2 regions of the Streptomyces sp. NBC_00878 genome follow, and region 1 is predicted to be linked to the other one. Evidence: riboswitches for the same ligand, from Rfam matches in the RefSeq annotation. Region 1 holds a riboswitch; the other holds the start of a gene.
What was found. Region 1 has a riboswitch for glycine ahead of gcvP (aminomethyl-transferring glycine dehydrogenase). Riboswitches for the same ligand answer to the same signal wherever they lie in the genome.
Positions count from the first base shown of each region.

Region 2: it holds a riboswitch for glycine, as region 1 does, so the genes downstream of both, gcvT (glycine cleavage system aminomethyltransferase GcvT) here and gcvP (aminomethyl-transferring glycine dehydrogenase) in region 1, are expected to answer to the same signal.

Region 1 covers NZ_JAPEOK010000001.1:9,254,590-9,257,991, reverse strand. Annotated here, with positions in the region: gene gcvP (aminomethyl-transferring glycine dehydrogenase) at 1-1,936, opposite strand, end outside; glycine riboswitch at 2,122-2,217, opposite strand; gene OHA11_RS40170 (PRC-barrel domain-containing protein) at 2,323-2,697, shown strand; gene OHA11_RS40165 (DNA polymerase IV) at 2,846-3,402, opposite strand, start outside.
Region 2 covers NZ_JAPEOK010000001.1:3,174,131-3,177,532, forward strand. Annotated here, with positions in the region: gene OHA11_RS13030 (enhanced serine sensitivity protein SseB) at 1-73, opposite strand, end outside; gene OHA11_RS13035 (AAA family ATPase) at 165-833, opposite strand; glycine riboswitch at 1,086-1,192, shown strand; gene gcvT (glycine cleavage system aminomethyltransferase GcvT) at 1,357-2,484, shown strand; gene gcvH (glycine cleavage system protein GcvH) at 2,665-3,042, shown strand; gene glyA (serine hydroxymethyltransferase) at 3,056-3,402, shown strand, end outside.

The sequences.
Region 1 (3,402 bases):
CGTCACGGTGCTGCTCGATCTTGGCCCGCAGGTCCTCGACGTCGATCTCACCGTCGTCCGCGGTCTTCACGACGACGACCTTCATCCCGGCCATCACCGCACTCGCGGCGTTCGTCCCGTGCGCGGACGACGGGATGAGGCAGACGGTGCGCTGCTCGTCGCCATTGGCCCGGTGGAAGCCACGCACGGCCAGCAGACCGGCCAGCTCGCCCTGCGAACCGGCGTTGGGCTGCAGCGACACCTTGTCGTAGCCCGTGACCTCGGCGAGCCGCTCCTCCAGCTCACGGATCAGCGTGAGGTAACCCTGCGCCTGCTCGGAGGGCGCGAAGGGGTGCAACTGGCCGAACTCGGGCCAGGTGACCGGCTCCATCTCGGTCGTCGCGTTGAGCTTCATCGTGCAGGAGCCCAGCGGGATCATGCCGCGGTCGAGCGCGTAGTCACGGTCGGCGAGCCGGCGCAGGTAGCGCAGCATCGCCGTCTCGGAACGGTACTGGTGGAAGACCGGGTGCGTGAGGTAGTCGTCGGTGCGCAGCAGCGCGGCCGGCAACGTGTCCTCGGTCGCCTCGTCCAAGGCCGCCACATCACCCTCGACGCCGAACGCGGCCCAGACGGCGCCCAGTTGGGCCCGCGTGGTGGTCTCGTCGCAGGCGAGCGAGAGGTGGTCGGCGTCGACGAGGCGGAGGTTGACCCCGCCCTGGCGCGCGGCCGCGAGCGTCTCGGCCGCCTTGCCCGGCACTCGCACGGTGAGCGTGTCGAAGTACGCCTCGTGGACGACCTCGACCCCGCCCGCCTTCAGACCCGCGGCGAGGATCGTGGCGTACCGGTGGGTACGCCACGCGATGGACTTGAGCCCCTTGGGTCCGTGATAAACGGCGTACATCCCGGCCATCACGGCGAGCAGCACCTGAGCCGTACAGATGTTGCTCGTCGCCTTCTCACGGCGGATGTGCTGCTCCCGCGTCTGCAGGGCCAGCCGGTACGCCTTGTTGCCGTCGGCGTCGACCGAGACACCGACGAGCCGGCCGGGCAGGCTCCGCGCGAACGTCTCCCGCACGGCCATGTAACCGGCGTGCGGCCCGCCGAAGCCCATCGGCACACCGAAGCGCTGGGTCGTACCGACCGCGATGTCGGCGCCGAGCTCACCGGGCGAGGTGAGCAGCGTCAGCGCGAGCAGATCGGCGGCGACGGTGACGACCGCGCCCAGCTCGTGCGCCCGCTCGACGACGGGCCCGAGGTCCCGTACGGCACCGGAGGCGCCCGGGTACTGGAGGAGCACGCCGTTGATCTCGCGCTCGGCGAGCTCGGCCGGAATGCCGTCGCTCAGGTCGGCGACGACGACCTCGACGCCGGTCGGCTCGGCGCGGGTCTCGATCACGGCGACGGTCTGCGGCAGGGCGTCCGCGTCGACGAGGAACAGGCCCTTCTTGTTCTTGCCCATGCGCCGCGACAGCGCCATGGCCTCGGCGGCGGCCGTGCCCTCGTCGAGCAGCGAGGCCCCGGAGGTCGGCAGCCCGGTCAGCTCGGCGACCACGGTCTGGAAGTTCAGCAGCGCCTCCAGCCGGCCCTGCGAGATCTCGGGCTGGTAGGGCGTGTAAGCGGTGTACCAGGCCGGATTCTCCATGACATTGCGCAGGATGACGGGCGGCGTGAACGTCCCGTAGTACCCGAGCCCGATCATGGAATCCAGCACCTGGTTGCGGTCCGCGAGGGAGCGCAGCTCGGCCAGTACCTCGGCCTCGGTGCGGGCGCCCGGCAGTCCGAGCGTGTCGGCGTTCTTGATCACATCCGGGACCGCGGTGGCCGTCAGCTCGTCGAGCGAGCCGTACCCCACGTGCGCGAGCATCTTGGCGCGGGCCTCGGTGTCGGGCCCGATGTGGCGCTGCTCGAAGGGGATTCCCTGTTCGAGCTCGGAGAGCGGAATACGTTGGGCGGTCATGTGCGGAGGCCTCCTGGTCTGACGACCTACGAGGGGCACCACGGCACTGGTGCCCGAACGGCCTCCCCCTCTGTCATCTCAACCTGAGAGCTTCACCGGACCGCCCCGAAGGCGCTCCGGCTTTCACCGTCGGTGAGAGCGGAACCCGTCAAAAACTCGAACACCGCTCTGCTTTCCAGAGTGACCTCGTCCATGCGGTACGTGAGCCTGAGAGATTCCGGGGAGGATTTGCTCCTTCGGCGCCTCCGATGAAGCCTGGAGGACTCTCCCGCACGGGGTCAGCAGCCGTTGCCCAGGGTACCAGCGGGGTTCCCTCGAGTGGCCGCCCTCCTCAAAGTGCTCTTTCGTAGTGCTTACGGATGAGTTGCGAGCAGCTGGAGGGCCCCGTGCAGACCGACATCGATCCGCGCAACCTGATAGGCCGCAAGGCGTTCGACCGCAACGGCACCAGAATAGGCACGGTCGACGAGGTCTACCTCGACGACGCGACCGGCATACCGGAGTGGGCGGCGATACGCACCGGCCTGTTCAGCAGGGACGCGTTCGTCCCCCTGGAGCCCAGCGAGCTGGTCGACGGGGCCCTGCGCGTCCCCTTCGAACGCGCCCTGATCAAGGACGCCCCCGACTTCGGAGTGGGCCGCCACCTCTCCCCCGAACAGGAACTCCAGCTCTACCACCACTACGGCCTGGACGTGGCACCCCCACCCCCGTTCCCGGACCACGATTTCGGCCACCTGGCAGGCAAGGACGACACCCCATAGGGGCCATCTTTTAGGGGCGCGGGGAACTGCGCGATCAGCCACAACGCACCCGCACGCACAAACGCGCGTCAGCCACCCCCGTCCTTCAGGGGCGCGGGGAACTGCGCGACCAGCCGCAGTCGGCCCGCACGCACAATCGCACCCCCACTCACCCCTCCCCGCCCGCCGCAGGCGCCCCCGCATCGCCAGATCTTCGCTCCACCAACGGCAACGGCTCCGCAGCCTCCAACAAAGGATCATCGCTGCGAAACGTCCGCACACGCCCAGGCTCAGAGACGGGCGTCTCGAACCGCACAGTCACCCGCCCCACCCCACTCCCCTGCACCCACCCGTGCCCGAACTCGGCATGCCGCACATCGTGCCCCGCATACCACCGCCGCTCCGCAGGAGCCACCGCCTCCTCAACCGCTTCCCCGGCCTCTTCCTTCTCCGCATTCCCGAGCTCCTCGCCGGAGACGGAGGCGGACGCGGCGGCAGCGGCCCGCGCCTGAGCGAAAAGATCCTCCTGCGTGTAATCGGCAAGCCCCGAAACCCCCACCCCCAGCAGCCGTACGCCACCCGTGGTGTCCACGGACTCCAGCAACCGCGCGGCAGCCTCCCGCACCACCGCGGGGTCGTCCGTGGGCCCTCTCAGCGTCTCGGAGCGGGTCAGCGTGGAGAAGTCGTACCGCCGGACCTTCAGCACGATGGTCCGCCCCGACAGAT
Region 2 (3,402 bases), 6.1 Mb from region 1:
ACTCGTTGCCGGGCCAGCCGACATGGGGGTGTGGGTGTGCTTGCACCGGAATGTCCTGTGCCGGGAAGTCCATCTCGCTACCGCCTGCTCGAACCGCTTTCTGCGGATGACGAGATTACGCGTACGCGCCGTCACCCGCAGAAATCCATCCGGTCACCGGGACCTCAGTCGCCGAAGTCGACCCGCCGCAGCACGTCCGCCGCTGCCCGGTCGATGAGGACCGCCGAATCGCAGCCGTCCGGGAGGTCGCCCTTCTCCACCGAGCGCAGCAGCCGGCGGAACGCGCCGCGGTGCCGTGCGAACGCGTACCTCGACACTCCGCGCCCCCGCTCACGCTGGCCGTCCAGGGCCGTGCCGGGGTCCACGTCGAGCAGCAGCAGGTGCAGTGTGCCGCCGCGGCGCCTGGCGTCCCGGGCCAGCCAGCTGCGCACCCAGGCCTGCGTCCCGCAGTCGTGCACCACGACTCCCTCGCCGGACCGCAGGGCCCTGCGCAGGCCCGCGTAGTGCGCGGCACGGACCAGGGGCCGGTAGATCCCGTACGGCAGGAAGCGGGCCAGCCGGCCGTCCCAGCGGTCGCGGGTGTCCTGGGAGTCGATGCGGCGGCCCGCCACGGCCCGGCGCATCAGCGTCGACTTGCCGCTGCCTGGCAGGCCCGTGACCACGACCACGTCGGCCGCGCCGAAGCGCAGGCCGTGCGGGCTGTGTCCCGCGCGCTCCCGCAGATCGCGGACGACGGGCGCCGGAAGCGGGCCGCACGCCTCCCCGGCCGGGGCAGTGGGCTGCTTGGGCAGCGCGATGGCCGCGCTCGTGGCGTATGCCGTGGTCCTGTTCACCCTGATCGTCCTCCCCATGGGGTCGGGAGACCCATCCCCGTCGAGTGTAAAGAGAAGGTAATCCGCTGGACCCCTCATTTCTGTTCTTGTCATGCCACAGCCCCGTCACAGATCGCTGTGGACACCTGTGAACCTTGTGTGGACGCTGTGCGGCCATGCCGGGAAGCCGTGTGCCGCCCCCTCGCGAAGGGGCCCCTGCCGCGCCGCTCCGATGCGTGCAATGATGTGCCCGCCAACTGCATACCGGCCGCTTGAATCCACGCGGGAGAGTTCCGGACACGTCTGCGTACGTGATCCGGGCGCCGAAGGAGCAAGTCCCTCCCTTGAATCTCTCAGGCCCCCATTACCGCGTGGGCGAGGCACATCTGAAAAGCGGGCCGTCTCCTTTTTCAGCCAGGGCGTCGGCTCCACCCACGGTGCAAGTCACTGACCATCCCGTTGACCGGTGGTCATGGCGAACCTCTCAGGTTCCGATGACAGATGGGGAGGAACGACCTCGCCGTCATGCCTTGGGAGCCCCACCGTGAGCAGTAACGCCCCTGTTGAACCGCGCCATACCGCGCTCGATGCCCTCCATCGCTCGCTCGGCGCGACGATGACCGACTTCGCCGGCTGGGACATGCCCCTGCGGTACGCCTCCGAGCGCGACGAGCACCTCGCCGTACGCACCAGGGCCGGCCTCTTCGACCTCTCCCACATGGGTGAGATCACCGTGACCGGGCCCCAGGCCGCCGCCCTGCTCGACTTCTCGCTCGTCGGCAACATCGGGGGCGTCAAGACCGGCCGGGCCCGCTACACCATGATCTGCCGGGCCGACGGCGGCATCCTCGACGACCTGATCGTCTACCGGCTCGCGGACACCACGTACCTGGTCGTCGCCAACGCCTCCAACGCCCAGACCGTCCTGGACGCGCTCGTCGAGCGGGCCGTCGGCTTCGACGCCGAGGTCCGCGACGACCGCGACGCCTACGCGCTGCTCGCCGTACAGGGACCGGAGTCCCCCGGCATCCTGAAGTCCGTCACCGACGCCGACCTGGACGGCCTGAAGTACTACGCGGGCCTGCCCGGCACGGTCGCGGGCGTCCCGGCCCTGATCGCGCGCACCGGCTACACCGGCGAGGACGGCTTCGAGCTGTTCGTGGCCCCGGCCGACGCCGAGAAGCTGTGGCGGGCGCTGACCGACGCGGGCGCCACGGCGGGCCTGGTGCCCTGCGGCCTCTCCTGCCGGGACACCTTGCGCCTGGAGGCAGGCATGCCGCTGTACGGGCATGAGCTGAGCACCTCGCTCACGCCGTTCGACGCGGGGCTCGGCCGGGTCGTGAAGTTCGAGAAAGAGGGCGACTTCGTGGGGCGCGAGGCGCTGTCCGCGGCCGCCGCCCGTGCCGAGTCCGAGCCCCCGCGCGTCCTGGTCGGCCTGATCGCCGAGGGCCGCCGCGTACCGCGCGCCGGTTACCCGGTCGTCGCCGACGGCAAGGTCGTCGGCGAGGTCACCTCCGGCGCGCCCTCGCCGACCCTCGGCAAGCCGATCGCGATGGCGTACGTCGACGCCGCGCACTCCGCCCCCGGCACGGCCGGTGTCGGCGTGGACATCCGGGGCAGCCACGAGCCGTACGAGGTCGTGGCGCTGCCGTTCTACAAGCGCCAGAAGTAGACCCTGGTCCGCGAGGGCCGGAGCGTGAACTCCGGTTCGCGAGCGCCGGACCGTGCACCCTGGTCCGCGAGCGTCATGAATCGACCATGAAGTGACCATGAAAGTGAGTCCGGGCACATCCGCCCGGTCCACCCCCAGTCCCCGCGTCAGCACTCCCCCGCGTACAGGAGAATTCAGGCCATGAGCAATCCCCAGCAGCTGCGCTACAGCAAGGAGCACGAGTGGCTGTCGGGCGCCGAGGACGGCGTCTCGACGGTCGGTATCACTGAGCACGCGGCCAACGCGCTCGGCGATGTCGTGTATGTCCAGCTCCCGGAGGTGGGTGCCGCGGTGACCGCGGGCGAGACCTGCGGCGAGCTGGAGTCGACCAAGTCGGTGAGCGACCTGTACTCGCCGGTCAGCGGTGAGATCACCGAGATCAACCAGGATGTCGTGGACGATCCCGCGCTGGTGAACACGGCCCCCTTCGAGGGTGGCTGGCTGTTCAAGGTGCGTGTCGCGGACGAGCCGAAGGACCTGCTCTCCGCGGACGAGTACACCGAATTCTCCGGCAGCTAAGGACTCTTGACCGATGTCGCTTCTGAACCAGTCCCTCCACGAGCTCGACCCGGACGTCGCCGCCGCCGTCGACGCCGAGCTGGACCGCCAGCAGTCCACCCTCGAAATGATCGCCTCGGAGAACTTCGCCCCGGTCGCGGTCATGGAGGCGCAGGGATCGGTCCTCACCAACAAGTACGCCGAGGGCTACCCGGGCCGCCGCTACTACGGCGGCTGCGAGCACGTCGACGTCGCCGAGCAGATCGCGATCGACCGGGTCAAGGAGCTGTTCGGCGCCGAGTACGCCAACGTGCAGCCGCACTCGGGCGCCTCCGCCAACCAGGCCGCGCTGTTCGCGCTGGCCCAGCCCGGCGACACCAT